DNA from 3 places in the Streptacidiphilus sp. EB103A genome. Region 3 is predicted to be linked to each of the others. Evidence: riboswitches for the same ligand, from Rfam matches in the RefSeq annotation. Region 3 holds a riboswitch; each other region holds the start of a gene.
The links. Region 3 has a riboswitch for cobalamin ahead of cobI (precorrin-2 C(20)-methyltransferase). Riboswitches for the same ligand answer to the same signal wherever they lie in the genome.
Positions count from the first base shown of each region.

Region 1 (6,244 bases), on a different contig from region 3:
GGGACGCGACCGACCTCTACCGGCTGCACAACGGCAGGATCTCCGAGGAGTGGGCCGCCGAGGACTTCACCGCCTTCCTGGCCGACACCGGCACCTACAAGGCCCCCTGGATCCCGTAGGGGCGACGCCCCAGCAGCGGTCCGCTCCGGCGCATGTTCCCGGGGACGTGGGAAAGTCAAGCCCTCCTGCCATTGACAGGTATAGACCAATAGGGTTGAGTCTTCACCACGTCCCCGTTGAGAGCGCTTCCAAGGGGACGAAACCGTCCCCCATGACGTGCGGCCCCACCCGCACGAAGGAGTGACCCATGCCCCGACAGCGCCGCTTACTCGCGCTGCTTTCCGCCCTCGCCATCGCGTTCGGCGTCGCCGCCGTACTCCCCACGGCCTCCGCCGCCACGGTGAGCTGCGCGGCAGGATGGAGCTCGACGACCGTCTACACCAACGGGAACGTCGCCTCGTACAACAGCCACAACTGGCTCGCCCAGTGGTGGACCCAGAACGACACCCCCGGTGGATCCGCGGGCGTGTGGAAGGACCAGGGAGCCTGCGGAAGCGGGGGCACGACCACGCCGCCGACCACGCCGGCCAGCGGCTGCTCCTACCCCGCCTGGGTGGCCGGCACCTCGTACACGGCGGGGACGATCGTCCAGTACAGCAACGGCCTCTACTACCAGGCCACCCATGACAACCCGGGCTACGACCCGGTCATCAGCACCTGGTACTGGTCCCCGTACAGCTGCACCTCCGGCGGCGGCACCACCACACCGCCCGCCACCACCGGATTCCCGGTCAGCGAAGCCCAGTTCAACCAGATGTTCCCGAGCCGGAACTCCTTCTACACCTACAGCGGCCTGGTCACCGCGCTCAGCGCGTACCCCGCGTTCGCGGCCACCGGCAGCACCACCGTCCGGGCCCAGGAGGCCGCCGCGTTCCTGGCCAACGTCAGCCATGAGACCGGCGGGCTGGTCTACATCGTCGAGCAGAACACCGCCGACTGGGGCACCTACTGCCTCGCCTCCGAGCCCTACGGCTGCCCGGCCGGAACGTCCTCCTACTACGGCCGCGGCCCGCTGCAGTTGAGCTGGAACTTCAACTACAAGGCGGCCGGTGACGCCCTCGGGATCGACCTGCTCGACAGCCCGAGCCTGGTCGCGACCGATGCCGCGATCTCCTGGAAGACCGCCCTCTGGTACTGGGACACCCAGAACGGCCCCGGCACCATGACCGCGCACAACGCCATGGTCAACGGCGCCGGCTTCGGAGAGACGATCCGCAGCATCAACGGCAGCATCGAGTGCAACGGTCAGAACACCGCCGAGATGCAGGACCGGGTCACCAAGTACCAGTCCTACGCCGCGATCCTCGGGGTCTCGCCCGGCAGTAATCTCACCTGCTGAAGTCGGCCGGAGCGACGCCGTTTCCGCCCTCTCCGGGGCGGGGGCGGCGTCGTCCCGCGCGCAGGGGGTGGATGCTCGCTACGGTAAAGGGGACACAGCAGATCAACAGCTGACATTTCCCCTCGACGTGAGGATCGGCCCCCCATGAGCCTCAGTATCCGCAACCAGATCCCCGGCACCGTCACCTCGGTCACCCCCGGCGAGGTGATGGCCACGGTGCGGACCAGACTGACCGGCGGCCAGGACATCACCGCGGCCATCACCCTGGAAGCCGTCAAGGAACTCGGGCTGGCCGAGGGCACCGCGGTGCGCACCATGGTGAAGTCCACCGAGGTCTCGCTGGCCACCGGGCCGGTCACCGGTCTGAGCATCCGCAACCAGATCCCCGGCACCGTCTCCGAGGTCGCCACCGGCGGCGCGATGGCCACCGTCAAGATCGCGGTCGAGGGCGGCGAGATCACGGCGGCGATCACCAAGGACGCCGTCGCCGACCTCGGCCTCACCGTGGGCACCAGGGTCACCGCGCTGATCAAGTCCACCGAGGTCTCGCTGGCCACCGTCTGACGCGCCGACATTTCCCGGCTGTGCGGCATCTGCAAGGGCGGATGCCGCACAGCCCTTGCATATACCAGGCAATGACCCCCTGGGGTGCCGTACCCGCGATTCGATGCACCCGGCGGCGGGTACCTGCCTCTCAGCCGTACGGCGCGCGCGTCGAGAGGGGACCCCAGCCATGAGCCGTCCCACCCCTGCTGTCCGCCTGCACGGACACCTCGCCCAGCCCCGGGAACTGACGGTGGAGCAGCTGCGGGAGCTGCCCGCGCACCGGGCCGAGGTCAGCTTCGACTGCCGCACCAGCGGGCCGCAGCACCACGCCTTCGAGGGGCCGAAGCTCTGGGACGTGCTGCGGGCGGCCGGGCTGCACCTGGTGTCCGCGAACCGGAAGGGCCGGCTGGGGCATCTGATCACCATCACCGGCGCCGACGGGCACTTCGTGCTGCTGTCCTGGGCCGAGATCGACCCCGAGTTCAGCGGCCAGCAGATCCTGCTGGCCACCAGGATCGACTCCCGTCCGCTCGACGCCGCCGGACCGCAGCTCGTCGTCCCCACCGACGTGTGCGGCGCCCGCTACATCAGCGGCATCACCGCCGTGTGGGTCGGCCCCCTGCATGCCTGGCAACCCACCGCTGCTGTCCAGAGTCATCCCGACGGTCCCGGTCAGCGGGCGAGGACGCAGTCCCCGCACAACGCGCCGGCCCTGCCGGGAGCGGCGCGGTAGATCAGGCAGCAGCTGCGGCGCCGGAACCCGCTCCCGACGGTGGCGTCCGGCGCGTGGGTGCCGCGCAGGGCCGGCCGCGCCAGCAGCAGGCCGGCCGCGGCACGGGTCTCGGCAGCCAGGTCCGGACGGCCGCCGGCCAGGACGGTGGCGGCGCCGTTGACCGCGGAGGCGACGTTGCCCCAGAGGATTTTGGGCGAGACCGACAGCGCGGCTGTGGCCTGGACCAGGGCGCTCACCGGACCGTCGACGAGGTCGTCGGGTGTGCCGGGGGCGAAGGCGGCGGCGTCGAAGGAGAGCGGGAACGCTCCGCCCGGGACCGGCTGCCACCGGAGCAGCTCCAGGTCCGGCCGCGGCCAGGCGCCGGACAGCACGGCGACGGCCAGGGCCGGGGAGACCAGCCTGGCGGTCAGTCCCAGCTGGGTCACCGAGGCGGCCACGCGCAGTTCGACGGCGGCGGGGCTCTGCGCTCCGGCTGCGGCGAGGCGGGTCCGCACACCGTCCGCGCGTTCGCGCAGCAGCCGCGGGTCCTCGACCAGGGTGCGCAGCTCCTGCCACGGCGGGCGGGCGGGTGCGTCCCCGTGGTGGCTGTGCAGGGCGAAGAACGGCCCGAGGGCCGCGAGCTGGTCGAGCATCGCGAACATGAGCACAGTCTCCCTGGCTGGAAATACGCGGAAAGGTAAGGTTTCGGAAATTGCCGAGCCATCCCCTGCACTATGGGGATCACAGGTTCGAAGTTCCCAGGGAGTGTTTATGGCAGGCCGACCCGAGCGCCGACCGCAGCAGACCCACCGTGGCCGGGTGGAGCGCGTCGAGCGGCTCACGCCGCACATGATCCGGGTCGTCCTCGGCGGCGAGGGCCTCGCGGCCTTCGCCACCAGGGGGCTCACCGACCATTACATCAAGATCCAGTTCCCGCGCCCGGGCGTGGTCTATCCGGAGCCCTTCGACCCGGCGCTGATCCGCGCCGAACTGCCGCGCGAGGACTGGCCGGTGACCCGTACCTACACCGTGCGGCGCTGGGACGCGGAGACGGGCGAGCTGACGGTGGACTTCGTCCACCACGGCGACGAGGGAGTGGCCGGGCCCTGGGCCGCGCGGGCACAGCCCGGCGACGAGATCCACTTCGGCGGACCCGGCGGCGGCTACGCCCCCTCCCCCGACGCCGACTGGCACCTGCTGGTCGGCGACGAGAGCGCGCTGCCCGCCATCGCCGCCGCCCTGGAGCAGCTGCCCGAGGGGGCCAGGGCGCATGTCTTCGTCGAGGTGGCCGGTCCCGAGGAGGAGCAGAAGCTGCCCACCCCGGCCGACGCCGAGATCACCTGGCTGCACCGGGGCGAGGGACGGATCGGCGAGGCCCTGGTCCGCGCCGTCTCCGGGCTCGACTTCCCGACCGGCCTGCCCGAGGCGTTCGTGCACGGCGAGGCCGGCTTCGTCAAGGAGCTGCGCCGACTGCTGCGGGTCGAGCGCAGCATCCCGATGGACCGGCTCTCCATCTCCGGCTACTGGCGCACCGGTCAGGACGAGGACGGCTGGCAGTCGACGAAGCGGGAGTGGAACCGCAGCGTCGAGGAGGAGCAGGGGAGCTGAGGCCCCACGGCGGCGCGGTTCGTCACCCGTGGGCGGTGGCCGACTCGGCGCCCACACCTGCCGTCTTGACGGCGGATGACCCGAGCGAGTCGAGCAGCGCGGCCGTCCGGGCGTCGGTGAGCCGGTAGCGGACCACGCGGCCGTCCTTGTCCGGGGTGACCGTGCCCGAGGCGCGCAGCAGCCGCAGCATCTGCGAGACCGCGGTGTCGGAGATCCCGGTGGCGATGGCCAGGTCGGTGACGGCGATCGGGCCGCCGTGGTGGACCGCCAGCAGCAGGGTGAGCCGGCCGGGCTCGCCCAGCAGCGCGAACCTGGCCGACCATTCGGCGACCCGGGCGGCGTCGCCGATGCCCTCGATGGCGTCGCAGACGGTGTGCTCGTCGATGGTGCGCCGGTGCGCGCGCTCCTCGGGAACCAGATGCATGCGCCCACTTCACCTCAGAGTCCGAGTGAGATGCAACACCTGCACAGCTGTGCAGGCTTGATGATGTGGTCCCCGCACCCCTACGGTGGTTCAGCCGTGGTGTTCGGGAAGACCGGTGAAGGGCCCTCAGGGGCCCCAGACCGGAGCGGCCCTCGCCACTGTGATCGGGAAATCTCCGCACCGTGCCTGTTCCTCCGCCGAGGAGCCGGCGGCCACTGGGCGCGCTCGCGTGCCTGGGAAGGCCGGGTGCTGGAGGTGTTCGCACCCGTCAGCCAGGAGACCGGCCACGGCACCGCACGACTTACTGTCCACGAGGTGCTGGAGAGGCTGCCCTGCTATGACCCTGCCCGAAAACCCCGTCATACCCGTGAACCCCGTCATACCCGTGCTCCGCTGGGAGCGCAGGGACTGGATCCGCACCGGCGGGCTGATGGCGGTGATCGCCGCGCTCCATGTCGTCGCCTTCGGCATCCTGGCCGTCATGGTCGCCCCGCACCACTACACCGTCGGCAAGCAGGTCTTCGGCCTCGGCCTCGGCGTCACCGCCTACACCCTGGGCATGCGGCACGCCTTCGACGCGGACCACATCGCCGCCATCGACAACACCACCCGCAAGCTGATGGCCGACGGCAAGCGCCCCATCTCGGTCGGCTTCTGGTTCGCGCTGGGCCACTCCAGCATCGTGGTGCTCCTGGCCGCTGGCATCGCCGCCGGAGCCCGGTTCGCCGGGGCCGTGACCAATGACTCCTCCAGCACCCACCAGGCCCTGGGCGTGGTCAGCACCAGCGTCTCCGGCGGCTTCCTCTACCTGATCGCCGCGCTCAACCTGGTCTCCCTGTTCGGCATCAACCGGGTGTTCCGGGCGATGCGCCAAGGACAGTTCGACGAACACGAGTTGGAGAAGCACCTGGACAGCCGCGGTTTCATGAACCGCATCCTGGGCCGGCTCACCAAATCGATCACCCGCCCTGGCCAGATGTTCCTGATCGGCCTGCTGTTCGGCATCGGCTTCGACACCGCCACCGAGGTCACCCTGATGGTGATGGCCGGCTCCGGCGCCGCGGCCGGCCTCCCCTGGTACGCCATCCTGTGCCTGCCGCTGCTGTTCGCCGCCGGGATGAGCCTGTTCGACACCCTCGACGGCACCTTCATGAACTTCGCCTACCACTGGGCGTTCTCCAACCCGGTGCGCAAGGTCTACTACAACCTCGCCATCACCGGCCTCTCGGTCGCCGTGGCGTTCCTGATCGGCACGATCGAGCTGGTCGGTGTGGTCCACGACCAGCTCGGTCTCGACGACCCGGTCAGCAACTGGATCTCCGGCGTCAACCTCAACAACGTCGGCTTCGTCATCGTCGGACTGTTCGTGGCGGTCTGGGCCTGCGCCCTGGCCTACTGGCGGCTGGCCAGGGTGGAGCACCGCTGGGGGAACCAGGCCTGACCCGTCGCGGCCGTCCCGGCGGCGCACGGCGCCCGGGACCGACCGATGTGACCGGATTCGGTACCGCCCGGACCCTTGACTCACAGGTACGCCTTCTTGACGTCGCGCCCGCGG
Region 1 is NZ_JBGCAQ010000028.1:107,872-114,115, forward strand. Features, by position in the region: gene ABH941_RS36215 (ester cyclase) at 1-119, shown strand, start outside; gene ABH941_RS36220 (glycoside hydrolase family 19 protein) at 308-1,399, shown strand; gene ABH941_RS36225 (molybdopterin-binding protein) at 1,544-1,963, shown strand; gene ABH941_RS36230 (hypothetical protein) at 2,133-2,678, shown strand; gene ABH941_RS36235 ((2Fe-2S)-binding protein) at 2,618-3,319, opposite strand; gene ABH941_RS36240 (siderophore-interacting protein) at 3,429-4,265, shown strand; gene ABH941_RS36245 (ArsR/SmtB family transcription factor) at 4,288-4,689, opposite strand; cobalamin riboswitch at 4,770-4,993, shown strand; gene ABH941_RS36250 (HoxN/HupN/NixA family nickel/cobalt transporter) at 5,027-6,130, shown strand.
Region 1: it holds a riboswitch for cobalamin, as region 3 does, so the genes downstream of both, ABH941_RS36250 (HoxN/HupN/NixA family nickel/cobalt transporter) here and cobI (precorrin-2 C(20)-methyltransferase) in region 3, are expected to answer to the same signal.

Region 2 (6,244 bases), on a different contig from region 3:
TCGCCTTCGTCAAGGACACCCTGGTCTACATCGTGGTGATCGTGGCGGTGATCTACATCCCGATCCGCCTCGGCGGCTACGGCCACATCTTCCACGACGCCGCGACCTCGCTGGCGAAGACCAACCCGGCCACCGGCAAGGCCAAGGGCTCGCTGATCACCGGGCCGAAGGCGCAGTGGTCGTACGCGACGCTGGCGCTGGGCTCGGCGATGGCCCTGTTCATGTACCCGCACTCGGCGACCGGCGTGCTGGCCGCCAAGAGCCGTACCACGGTGCGTCGCAACCTGGCCGTGCTGCCGGCCTACTCGCTGATGCTGGGCCTGCTGTCGCTGCTGGGCTTCATGGCGATCTCGGCCGGCGTGGGCAAGGGCGTGAAGGGCTACAACGCCCAGCTGGCCGTCCCGCAGCTGTTCCAGCAGATGTTCCCGTCCTGGTTCGCGGGGGTGGCCTTCGCGGCCGTCGGGATCGGCGCGCTGGTCCCCGCCGCGATCATGTCGATCGCCGCGGCCAACCTGTTCACCCGCAACATCTACCGCGAGTTCTTCAAGCCGGACGCCACCCCGGCGCAGGAGACCGCGGTCGCCAAGGTGGTCTCGCTGGTGGTCAAGCTGGGGGCGCTGGGCTTCGTTCTCGGCATCGACAAGCAGTTCTCCATCAACCTGCAGCTGCTGGGCGGCATCTGGATCCTGCAGACCTTCCCGGCGATCGTGGCGGGGTTGTTCTCGCGCTGGTTCCACCACTGGGCGCTGCTGGCCGGCTGGGCCGCCGGGATGGCCTACGGGACCTACCAGGCCTACAACGTCGCCGCGGCCGGCAAGCCGCACTCGCACTTCGGCGGCAGCGCGGCGAACATCCCGGTCATCGGCCAGATCGGCTACATCGGCATGACCGCCTTCGTGCTGAACCTCGCCGTCTCGGTGGTGCTCACCCTCGCGATACGGGCTGCCAAACCCCGGGAGCTGCCGGACGAGACGACCCCGGGCGACTACCTGGTCGAGAGCGCGCCGCTGGTCCCGCTCACGCCGGAGATCACTCCTTCCGCGCCCTGAATTCACCCCCTTTGCGCCCCCTCCACGGGCCGCCGCTCCCGCACACTGGGACCGGCGGCCCGTGCGCATTCCCGCGCCGGGCCGGGCCGAAGAACCGCTCAGGGGGACTCGTGGAGCTCACCGACCACCACCTCAGCCCGTCCGAACCCGCGTCAGAAAGACCCACCGTCACCGCCCCGCCCCGCCCGCTCTCGCTGACCGTCACCCGGCACGGCCAGTCCACCGCCAACGCCGCGTTCGCCGCCGCGGAGGCGGCCGGCGCCCTGGACACCGGCATCACCTGCCGCGACGCCGACCTCTCGCTCACCGCGCTGGGCCGGGCCCAGGCGACCGCCCTGGGTCGCTGGCTGGCCTCGCGCGCCGACGGCCCGCTGCCGCACAGCGTGTGGGTCTCCCCGTACCTCCGCGCCCAGGAGACGGCGGAGCTCGTCCTCACCGAGCTGGACCGGGCCGGGCTGCCGCTCCCGGACGTGCGCACCGACGAACGGCTGCGCGACCGCGAGCTGGGCATCCTGGAGATGGTCACCAAAGCGGCCATCGAACTGCACCACCCCGCCGAGGCGGCCCGGCGCCGCCGCCTCGGCGAGCTGCGCTGGCGGCCCCCCGGCGGCGAGTCGCTCGCCGACGTCGCCCTGCGGCTGCGCAGCCTGCTGCGCGACCTGTACGAGACCGAGGCCTCCCGCCGGGTGCTGCTGGTGGCCCATGACGCGGTGGTGGTGATGCTCCGTCACATCCTGGACGACCTGGACGAGGAGGGCTACCTCGCCCTGGAGCGCGAGGGCGCGGTCGGCAACGCCTCGATCACCCGCTGGTCCCGGACCTCCTCCGGCCAGCTCAAACTGGACTGCTACAACAGCATGTCGCATCTGGACCCGGGCTGATCAACCCTCCGGCTTCACCCTGCGGCGGCGCGCGCACCCCAGCAGCGCCGCGCCGCCGCCCACCGAAAGCGCCGCCGCCCACGCGATGGGCGCCGTCGCCTCCGAGCCGCCGGTGGCGGCCAGTTGCGGCCGCTGGTTGCTGAGCGCATGCCGGCTGACCGCATGCCCGCTGACCACCCGGAAGAAGTGCGGGTCGGTGATACCCACGGGAAGCGGCACCAGTTCCCCGTCCAGCGGCACCGGCACATAGCCCACCGCCAGGGTCACCCAGCGCCCGAGCGGCGCACCTGCGGTGAACCGCAGCCGCAGCGGCACCGACGCCCGGCCCTTCGCGGTCACCGCCAGACCGTCCGCAGGGCCGATCCGGCCCAGCAGCGCGCCGTCCTCCTCCAGCAGCCGGACCCGCCGCCAGGACGCCCCGGCGCCGCGCCGCCACTGCAGGCGCACCTCTCCGGCGTGCAGACCCCGCTTGTGAGCCCCCAGCACCAGCACCGGCTGGACGCCGCGGCAGGACGCCCCGGTGTGGTTGCGCACCCCCAGCCGGGCCCCCGACCAGGAGCCGCCGGCCCGGTAGACCCGGTGGAACCGGTGCAGGGCGAACCCCAGCGGCTGTTCGGAGGCCGAACCCACCCTGCACGGGGCCGCCCTGGTGCTGTCGGACGCGGCCCGGGCCGTTCCCGCGAGGCCCAGCACCGCCTGCCCGGCAAGCACCGCCACTGCGATACCGCTGACCCATGCACGCCGCACTGCCGCCTCCCTCGCCGCCCGCATCCCTCCGGCCCTCACCTGAATCTGACACGGCGCCGACTCTCCCGCCCGGTGGCCGCCGCCACCGGGGTGAGCGACCCTGCCGTCACCGGTCACCGCAGCTCAGGCAGACTTTTCCCATGAACGTCATCGTGCGCCCCGCCCTCGACTCCGAGGTGGACGCGGCAGGCCACCTCACCGCCGAGTCCTTCATCGCCGACGGCCACACCACCCGCGGCGGCCACTACGAGCCGCGACTGCGCGACGGCCGCGACCGCGCCACCAGGGCCGAGCTGCTGGTCGCCGTGGACCCGGTCAGCGGCGCGCTGCTGGGCTCGGTGACCTTCGCCCCGCCCGGTTCGCCCTACGCGGACCTGGCCGCGGGCGACAAGCAGGAGGGGGAGTTCCGGATGCTCGCGGTCTCCCCCGAGGCCCGCGGCCGGGGCGCCGGCGAGGCGCTGGTGCGGGCCTGCCTGGACCGGGCCAGGGAGCTGGGCCTGTCCCGGCTGGTGATGTCCACCCAGCCGGGCATGGTGCACGCCCACCGGATCTACGAACGACTGGGCTTCGTCCGCACCCCGGAGCGCGACTGGTCGCCGGTTCCCGGCATCGACCTGATGACCTACGCGGTCGAGCTCACTACCGAGAGCGACCCTGCACGACACAACATGTAGGGGTGCTTCGGGAAAGCACCCCTACATGTATGCTCACTCTCGCTGACGACGCAGGGGAACCCGGTGCGATTCCGGGACTGCCCCGCAGCGGTGAGCGGCTTCTGCCGCGAGTCCGAGTACCTGCCGACAGCCCGCTCCGCGCTGCCCTACCGGCGCCGCCCGGAGTGCTGCACGTCCGGGCCTCGCGGGTGGGCCGGGGACGCGCTCCGTGCTGCCTTCGGGCTGCCCGGCGGCGCCCCCGCTCCTCCGTCCGCCGGCCCGCCGCCGACCGGCCGCCAACGAGGAGCGCACAGTGACAGTGATCGACACGACAGTCCCGCAGCAGACCGCCGTCCCCCGGCCCGCGCCGGGCGACGGCCCCGGAGCTGCCCTGCTGCGCACCCTCACCGAGCGGTCCACCGACCTCACCAGCGTCGACCCGGGCCGGGTCGCCGCCGCCGCGCTGCGCGGCCGCAGTTCCGTCTCCGACTACGCCGAGCTGCGCGGCCTGGCCGTCGAGGCCGCCGCCTCGCTGATCGCCGAGGACCCGGAGTACTCCCGGCTGGCGGCCCGGCTGCTCGCCGAGGAGATCCGCGAGGAGGCCGCCGGCCAGGGCGCGACCTGCTTCGCCGCCTCCATCGCCGTCGGCCACCGCGAGGGCCTGGTCGGCGACGCCACCGCCGCCTTCGTCGCCGAGCACGCGGCCGCCCTGGACGCGGTGATCGACCCCACCGCCGACGACCGCTTCGAGTACTTCGGCCTGCGCACCCTCTACTCCCGCTACCTGCTGCGCCACCCGATCACCCGCCAGGTCATCGAGACCCCGCAGCACTTCATGCTGCGGGTGGCGTCGGGCCTGCAGGTCGGAGGGGACGCCGCATCGGTGGCGGAGGTCGCCTCGCTCTATGCGCTGATGAGCCGGCTGGAGTACCTCCCCTCCTCCCCCACGCTGTTCAACTCCGGTACCCGGCACCCGCAGATGTCCTCCTGCTACCTGCTGGACTCCCCGCTGGACGAGCTGGACTCGATCTACTCCCGCTACGCGCAGATCGCCCGGCTCAGCAAGCACGCCGGCGGCATCGGCCTCTCCTACAGCCGGATCCGCTCCCGCGGCAGCCTGATCCGCGGCACCAACGGCCAGTCCAACGGCATCGTGCCGTTCCTGCGCACCCTGGACTCCTCGGTCGCCGCGGTGAACCAGGGCGGCCGCCGCAAGGGCGCGGCCTGCGTCTACCTGGAGACCTGGCACGCGGACATCGAGGAGTTCCTGGAACTGCGCGACAACACCGGCGAGGAGGCCAGGCGCACCCACAACCTCAACCTGGCGCACTGGGTCCCGGACGAGTTCATGCGCCGGGTGGACGCCGACACCGAGTGGTCGCTGTTCTCCCCGGGCGATGTGCCCGAGCTGGTCGACCTGTGGGGCGCCGAGTTCGACGCCGCGTACGCCAAGGCCGAGGCGGCGGGCCTGGCCATCCGCACCATCCCGGCCCGCGCCCTCTACGCCCGGATGATGCGCACCCTGGCGCAGACCGGCAACGGTTGGATGACCTTCAAGGACGCCTCCAACCGCGCCGCCAACCAGACCGCGCTACCCGGCCGCACCGTCCACTCCTCCAACCTCTGCACCGAGATCCTGGAGGTGACCGACGACAGCGAGACCGCCGTCTGCAACCTCGGCTCGGTCAACCTGGGCGCGCATCTGCTCTCCAGCGGCGAAATGGACTGGGAGCGGCTGGACTCCACCGTCCGCACCGCGGTCACCTTCCTGGACCGGGTCGTCGACATCAACTTCTACCCGACCCCGGAGGCCGGGGCGTCCAACGCCCGCTGGCGCCCGGTCGGCCTGGGCGTGATGGGCCTTCAGGACGTCTTCTTCAGGCTGCGCCTGGACTTCGACTCACCCAAGGCCAAGGCGCTGTCCACCAGGATCTCCGAGCGCATCATGCTCGCCGCCTACGAGACCAGCGCCGACCTGGCCGAGCGGCTGGGCCGCCATGTCGCCTACGAGGAGACCCGCGCGGCCCGCGGCCAGCTCCACATCGACCACTTCTCCAGCGAACCCACCTGGCCGGAGCGCTGGGACGCGCTGCGCGCCCGTATCGCCACGACCGGCCTGCGCAACTCGCTGCTGCTGGCCATCGCGCCCACGGCGACCATCGCCTCCATCGCCGGCGTCTACGAGTGCATCGAGCCGCAGGTCTCCAACCTGTTCAAGCGGGAGACCCTGAGCGGGGAGTTCCTGCAGGTCAACCCCTACCTGGTGGCCGACCTCAAGGCCCGCGGCCTATGGAACGCGGCGACCCGCGAGTCGCTGCGCGCGTCCAACGGCAGTGCCCTGGACATCCCCGGCCTGCCCGCCGACCTGGCCTCGCTCTACCGCACCGCCTGGGAGCTGCCGCAGCGCGCCCTGATCGACCTGGCCGCGGCCCGGATGCCCTACCTGGACCAGAGCCAGTCGCTGAACCTGTTCCTGGCCTCGCCCACCATCGGCAAGCTCAGCTCGATGTACGCGTACGCCTGGAAGGTCGGCCTGAAGACCACCTACTACCTGCGCTCCCGCCCGGCGACCCGGATCGCCCGGGCCGCGGCGGCGGCGCCAGTGATCCCGGTGGCAGTCGAGGACGAGTCCGTCATCGCCTGCTCCCTCGAAAACCCCGAGTCCTGCGAGGCCTGCCAGTAATGACCACCACATCCGAGAAGAATCTCCTTGACCCGGGCTTCGAACTGACGCTCCGTCCGATGCGCTACCCGGACTTCTACGAGCACTACCGCAACGCCATCAAGAACACCTGGACCGTCGAGGAGGTGGACCTGGTCTCGGACGTCGCCGACCTGCCCAAGCTCAGCGCGGACGAGCGGCACCTGCTGGGCCGCCTGGTCGCCTTCTTCGCGACCGGCGACTCCATCGTCT
Region 2 is NZ_JBGCAQ010000018.1:174,712-180,955, forward strand. Features, by position in the region: gene mctP (monocarboxylate uptake permease MctP) at 1-1,049, shown strand, start outside; gene ABH941_RS28260 (histidine phosphatase family protein) at 1,160-1,930, shown strand; gene ABH941_RS28265 (hypothetical protein) at 1,931-2,677, opposite strand; gene ABH941_RS28270 (GNAT family N-acetyltransferase) at 2,818-3,351, shown strand; cobalamin riboswitch at 3,364-3,494, shown strand; gene ABH941_RS28275 (ribonucleoside-diphosphate reductase subunit alpha) at 3,653-6,013, shown strand; gene ABH941_RS28280 (ribonucleotide-diphosphate reductase subunit beta) at 6,013-6,244, shown strand, end outside.
Region 2: it holds a riboswitch for cobalamin, as region 3 does, so the genes downstream of both, ABH941_RS28275 (ribonucleoside-diphosphate reductase subunit alpha) here and cobI (precorrin-2 C(20)-methyltransferase) in region 3, are expected to answer to the same signal.

Region 3 (6,244 bases):
GCCAGCGCCTCCTGCAGGCCCGGCAGGGCGCCGTCGTGGTCGCCGACGAACAGCGACAGCTCGGCGCCCAGGCTGAGCGCGAGCGATCGGGCCGCGGTGGGCTCGGGCTGCTCGGCGAGGGCGAGGTCGATCCAGTGCCGCCCCTCGGCGTGCATCCCTGAGCAGATCCAGAACACCCACAGGTCGGTACAGAAGGAGAGGGCCTGGTCCGAGTCCCCCGAGGTCTCGATCATGAAGCGCAGCGCGGCGCGCAGGTTCTCCAGCTCCGGGCAGAGCGCCCGGAACAGCGGCAGCTGCGCGTCGGTGGCGAAGCGCGCCCGGAACTCGGCTGCCAGCACCCGGTAGTGGTCCAGGTGCCGCTGCCGGACCTCGGGCCCTCCGCCACTCTGCTCCAGCCACTCGCCGCCGTACTCGCGGATGGTGTCGAGCAGCCGGTAGCGGGTCCGGGCGTCGTCGGTGTCGACCCGCAGCACCACCGACTTGTCGACCAGGCCGATCAGATGCTCCAGCACCGTCCCGCCGCCGAGTTCGCCGCCGGCGCAGATCCGCTCCACGGCGGTCAGGTCGAAGCTGCCGGCGAACACCGACAGCCGGGCCCAGAGCAGCCGCTCCTCGGCCGTGCACAGCTCATGGCTCCAGCCGATGGTGGTGCGCAGGGTCTGGTGCCGGGGCAGCGCGGTGCGGCGGCCGCCGGTGAGCAGCCGGAAGCGGTCCTCCAGCCGGGCGACCAGCTGGTCCAGCGGGATCGCCCGGAGCCGCACCGTGGCGAGCTCGATGGCCAGCGGGATGCCGTCGAGACGGCGGCACAGCGCCAGGACGTCGGCGCGGTTGGCGTCGCTGAGGGTGAATCCCGGCAGCACCGCGGCCGCCCGCTGGGCGAACAGGGCCACCGCGCCGACCCCGTCCGGGCCCTCGTCCTGGACCGGCAGCGGGGGGATGACCAGGGTGTGCTCCCCCGGGACGTCCAGCGGCTGGCGGCTGGTCGCCAGGATGCCGATCCCGGGCGCGTCGCGCAGCAGCAGGTCGGCGAGCATGGCGCAGGCGTCGACCAGGTGCTCGCAGGTGTCCAGGACCAGCAGCGCGGTCCGGTCGGCCAGGTACTCGGTGAGGAAGTCCAGCGGCGGACGCGCCGTCTGGTCCACTATCCCCAGCGAGGCGCAGACCGCCCTGGGCAGCAGTTCCGGCTCCGGGAGGGCGGAGAGCTCGACCAGGTAGACCCCGTCCGGGTAGCGCTCGCGCATCCCGGCGACGGTGCGCAGCGCGATCCGGGTCTTGCCGACACCGCCGGGACCGGTCAGCGTGACCAGTCTGGCCTGCGTCAACAGCCGTTCCACGGAGGCCAGTTCGGCTCTGCGGCCGACGAAGCCGGTGACTTCGGCGGGCAGTTCCCCGACCCGCCTGCCATGGACGCTGAAGGTCATCTCCACCCCGCCCGCCTCGCCGGTCAGCACCCTCCCGAGAGTATCGGTTCGTTCACTGCCTGTGGTGGTGATCAGTCAGAACGGAGGTGGGCGAGGACACAGCCGCTCCGGTTGACCTGGCGACGGCGCACGTGGTGGGATTTTGAAGCCTTGTACGGCGGCAATGATGAGGAAGTCCGGTGCGAATCCGGCGCGGTCCCGCCACTGTCACCGGGCGACGCGTCCCGTTACCGGGCGCGGCCGTCCCCGAGCCAGGAACTCTGGCCGCCGACACCACGATCCGGGGCGCGGACCCCGAGTGAGGACTACTGCCATGCGCTGCTGCGCTCCCGTGCCCCGCTGCCTGCCCACACCGTGGTGACGCCTCGACTGACCGGCGTGGGCATGGGCCCCGGCGATCCCGAGCTGGTCACGGTCAAGGCGGTCCGGGTGCTGCGCGAGGCCGCCGTGGTGGTCGTCCCGGTGCTGGACAGCGGCGAGACCGGACGGGCCGAGGCGACCGTGCTGCACCATCTGGACGGTGCCGCGGCCAAGGTCGAACGGGTGGTCTTCGCCCTGAACGAGCGCGAGGACCGGGCCCGCCGCGAGGCCGCCTGGGACGCGGCCGGCGCCCGGGTCGCCGAGCTGCTGCGGGAGCACGGCAGCGTCGCCTTCGCCACCATCGGCGACCCCAATGTCTACTCGACCTTCACCTACCTCGCCCAGACGCTGGCCCCGCTGGTCCCGGGCCTGGTCGTGGCGACCGTCCCCGGGATCACCGCGATGCAGGACCTGGCCGCGCGCAGCGGCACCGTCCTGGCCGAGGGCACCGAGCCGCTGACGCTGGTCCCGGTGACCGCGGGAGCGGAGGTGCTGCGGGACGCCCTGGCCGGGCCCGGCACCGTCGTCGCCTACAAGTTCGGACGGCTGGCCGAGCAGGTCGCCGCCGCGCTGCGGGAGACCGACCGGGACGGCACCGCCGTCTGGGGGTCCGCGCTGGGCCTGCCGGACGAGCAGATCCGCCCGGCCGGGCATCCGCTGACCGGATCGCTGCCGTACCTCTCGACCCTGATCGCACCCGCGACCCGCACCCGCCGTGGAGGCAAGCTGTGACCGGTACCGAGGCCATCAACGGCAAGGTCACCTTTGTCGGCGCGGGCCCCGGAGCCGCGGACCTGCTCACCTTCCGCGCGGCCCGGGCCATCGCCGAGGCCGACACGGTGATCTGGGCCGCCAGCCTGGTCCAGGCCGAGGTGCTGGAGCACGCCCGCGAGGACGCCGAGATCCTGGACTCCTCGCTGATCCCGATGGAGGACGTGCTGGCGGAGTACCAGCGCGCCGCCGACCAGGGCCGCCGGGTGGCCAGGATCCACTCGGGGGACCCCTCGCTGTGGGGTGCGGTCCAGGAGCAGCTGGACCGCTGCCGTGAGCTGGGCCTGGAGACCGAGATTGTCCCCGGCGTCTCCTCCTTCTCCGCCGTCGCCGCGATCATCCAGCGCGAACTGACCATCCCCGAGGTGGCCCAGAGCGTCATCCTGACCCGGCTCGGCGGGGGCAAGACCCCGATGCCGCCCGGCGAGGAGGTGCGCGACTTCGCCCGGCACGGCACCACCATGGCGATCTTCCTGTCCGCCGCGCGCACCAAGCAGCTGGTGGAGGAGCTGACCGCGGGCGGCTACCCGCCGGAGACCCCGGTCGTGGTCGCCTACCAGGCGACCTGGCCGGACGAGCTGGTGCTCCACGGCACGCTGGAGAGCCTGGAGGCGACCGTCAAGGAGCACCGGCTGTGGAAGCACACCCTGTTCCTGGTCGGCCCGGCGCTGGCGGCGACGGGGACCCGGTCGCACCTCTACCACCCCGGCCACTTCCACACCTTCCGCAAGGCCGACCCGGCGGCCCGGCGCGCCCTGCGCAGCAGCGGAGCGTCGTGACGGACCGGCACCCGATCACCGTCCTCGGCGCCGGGCAGGCCGCGGAGCACGCTGCCCTGATCGCCGGCGCCGGGCTGGCTCTGGGCGCGCGTCGGCACCTGGACGCCGCCGGGGTGCCACCGGAGCGGGCGGTGGTGCTCGGCCCGCTGGCCCCGGCGCTGGACGCGGTCGCCGCCGCGCTGGCTGCCGACGCCGGTCCGGTGCTGGTGCTGGCCTCCGGGGACCCGGGGTTCTTCGGCATCGTCCGCGCCCTGACCGAGCGTTTCGGCCCGGGGGCGCTGGACGTCCGACCCGGCGTCAGCAGTGTCGCCGAGGCCTTCGCCCGGGTGGGTCTGCCCTGGGACGACGCGGTGGTGGTGAGCGCCCACGGCCGTGACCCGCGTACCGCCCTGAACGTCTGCCGGGCGCACCGCAAGGTCGCTGTGCTGACGGCTCCGGGCGCCGGCCCCGCCGAGATCGGGGCGGCCCTGGCCGCCGTCCCGGGGCTGTGGCGTCGGCTGCTGGTGGCGACCGACCTCGGCGCGGACAGCGAGCGGATCGAGGAGGTGACGCCGGAGCAGGCCGCAGCGCGGGACTGGCCCGGCGTCCAGGTGGTGCTGAGCCTGGGTCCCGGTGCCGAGCTCCCCGGTCCGATGCGCGCCGTCGCCGGGGGCGCGGGCGTCGCCGAGGGCGGCTGGGGACTGCCCGAGGACGCCTTCGAGCACCGCGACTCGATGGTCACCAAGGCCGAGGTCCGCGCCCTGGCCCTGGCCCGACTCGGGCCGCGGCTGGGCGAGCTGGTCTGGGACGTGGGCGCGGGCAGCGGCTCGGTGGCCGTCGAGTGCGCCCGGCTCGGCTCGGCCGTGGTCGCGGTCGAGAAGACAGCAGACGGAGTGCAGCGGGTTACCGCGAACGCAGCGGCACATGGCGTCGATGTACTCGTGGTACACGGAGCCGCCCCGGACGCCCTCGCCGAACTGCCGGAGCCGGACGCGGTGTTCGTCGGCGGCGGCGGCGCGGACCTGGCGGAGATCGTCGCCGCCTGCGCCGAGCGCGCCCGGCGCAGCGTGGTGGTGACACTGGCCGCGCTGGACCGGATCCCCGCCGTACGGGCCGCGCTGCTCGCGGCGGGCTTCACCGCCGAGGGCGTACAGCTGCAGTCGTCACGGCTGGCCCCGCTGCCCGGCGGAGTGGTCCGCCTGGCCGCCACCAATCCGGTATTCGTCCTCTGGGGCACCCGACTTGATTCACCGTCAGCCCAGTCGTCAGGAGACACACTGTGATCGGCTTGATCGCCGCCACCTCGGCGGGCCGCTCGGCAGCCGCCGAACTCGCCGAGGCGCTGGGCGACTGCACCCTCTACCAGGAGCGGACCGTCGCCGCCTCGATCGCCCGGGCCTGGGCCGAGTGCGAGCAGTTGGTCTGCTTCCTCGCCACCGGCGCCACCGTGCGGTTGATCGCCCCGCTGCTGGCGGACAAGCACAGCGACCCCGGGGTGGTCTGCGTCGACGAGGCCCGGCGCTTCGCGGTGTCGCTCGTCGGCGGCCATGACGGCGGCGCCAACCGACTGGCCGCCCGGGTCGCCGAAGCCCTGGACGCCCAGCCGGTGCTGACCACGGCCACCGACGCGACGGGCCTGCCCGGCCTGGACACCCTCGGCTGGCACACCGAGGGCGAACTCGCCGCGGTGAGCCGCGCGCTGCTGGACGGCGCGCCGGTTCGGCTGCGGGCCGACGCGGTCCACCCGCTGCCCGCGCTGCCGCCGAACCTGACCGCCGACGCACCCTCGGACGCACCCACGGTCGTCATCAGCGACCGCATGCCCCAGCTGCCAACGGCGGAGTCCGGTCCGCAGCCCCCGGCCACCTCGGAGGTTCGCGGGGGTTCGGGGGGTCGCTCCCCGGAAGATCGGAGTATCAGCGACCGCATCGAGGCTTCCCGGCTCACGACGGTGACGCTGCGTCCGCGCACGCTGGTCGTCGGTGTCGGCGCCAGCCGCGGCGCTCCGGCCGAGGAGGTGCTCGGGCTGGTCGAAGCAGCCCTCGCGGACGCCGGGCTGAGCCGGCACTCCGTCAGCCACCTGGCCACCGTGGACGCCAAGGCCGACGAGCCCGCCCTGCTCGCGGCGGCCGCCGCCCTCGGCGTCGAGTTGGTCACCCACCCCGCCGAGGCGCTCGCCGCCGTAGCCGTCCCCAACCCCTCCCCCGCTCCGCAGGCGGCCGTCGGCACGCCCAGCGTCGCCGAGGCGGCCGCCCTGCTCGGCGGCGGCGAACTGCTGGTGCCCAAGCGGAAGTCCGCCCCCGAGGGGCGGGCCGCCATGGCCACCGTCGCCGTCGTCCGGCGGGCGCCGCGCGGACGGCTGGCGCTGGTCGGGCTCGGCCCGGGGGCGCGCGACCTGCTGACCCCGCGGGCGCGCGAGGAACTGCGCCGGGCCTCGGTCGTCGTCGGCCTGGACCAGTACGTCGACCAGATCCGCGACCTGCTGCGGCCCGGCACCCGGATCGAGGCCACCGGCCTCGGCGCCGAGGAGGAGCGCGCGCGCAGCGCCGTACGCCTCGCCGAGCAGGGTCACGCCGTCGCCCTGATCGGCAGCGGCGACGCCGGCGTCTACGCCATGGCCTCCCCCGCGCTGGCCGAGGCCGGCCCGGACATCGACGTCGTCGGCGTCCCCGGGGTCACCGCCGCTCTGGCCGCCTCCTCGCTGCTGGGCGCGCCGCTGGGCCACGACCATGTCTCGATCAGCCTCTCCGACCTGCACACCCCCTGGGAGGTCATCGAACGCCGGGTCCGCGCGGCGGCCGAGGCCGACCTGGTGGTCACCTTCTACAACCCGCGCAGCCGGGGCCGCGACTGGCAGCTCCCCAAGGCGCTGTCCCTGCTGGCCGAACACCGGACGCCGGACACCCCGGTCGGGGTCGCCCATGCGATCTCCCG
Region 3 is NZ_JBGCAQ010000008.1:104,238-110,481, forward strand. Features, by position in the region: gene ABH941_RS14910 (LuxR C-terminal-related transcriptional regulator) at 1-1,451, opposite strand, end outside; cobalamin riboswitch at 1,551-1,704, shown strand; gene cobI (precorrin-2 C(20)-methyltransferase) at 1,779-2,513, shown strand; gene cobM (precorrin-4 C(11)-methyltransferase) at 2,510-3,331, shown strand; gene cbiE (precorrin-6y C5,15-methyltransferase (decarboxylating) subunit CbiE) at 3,328-4,593, shown strand; gene cobJ (precorrin-3B C(17)-methyltransferase) at 4,590-6,244, shown strand, end outside.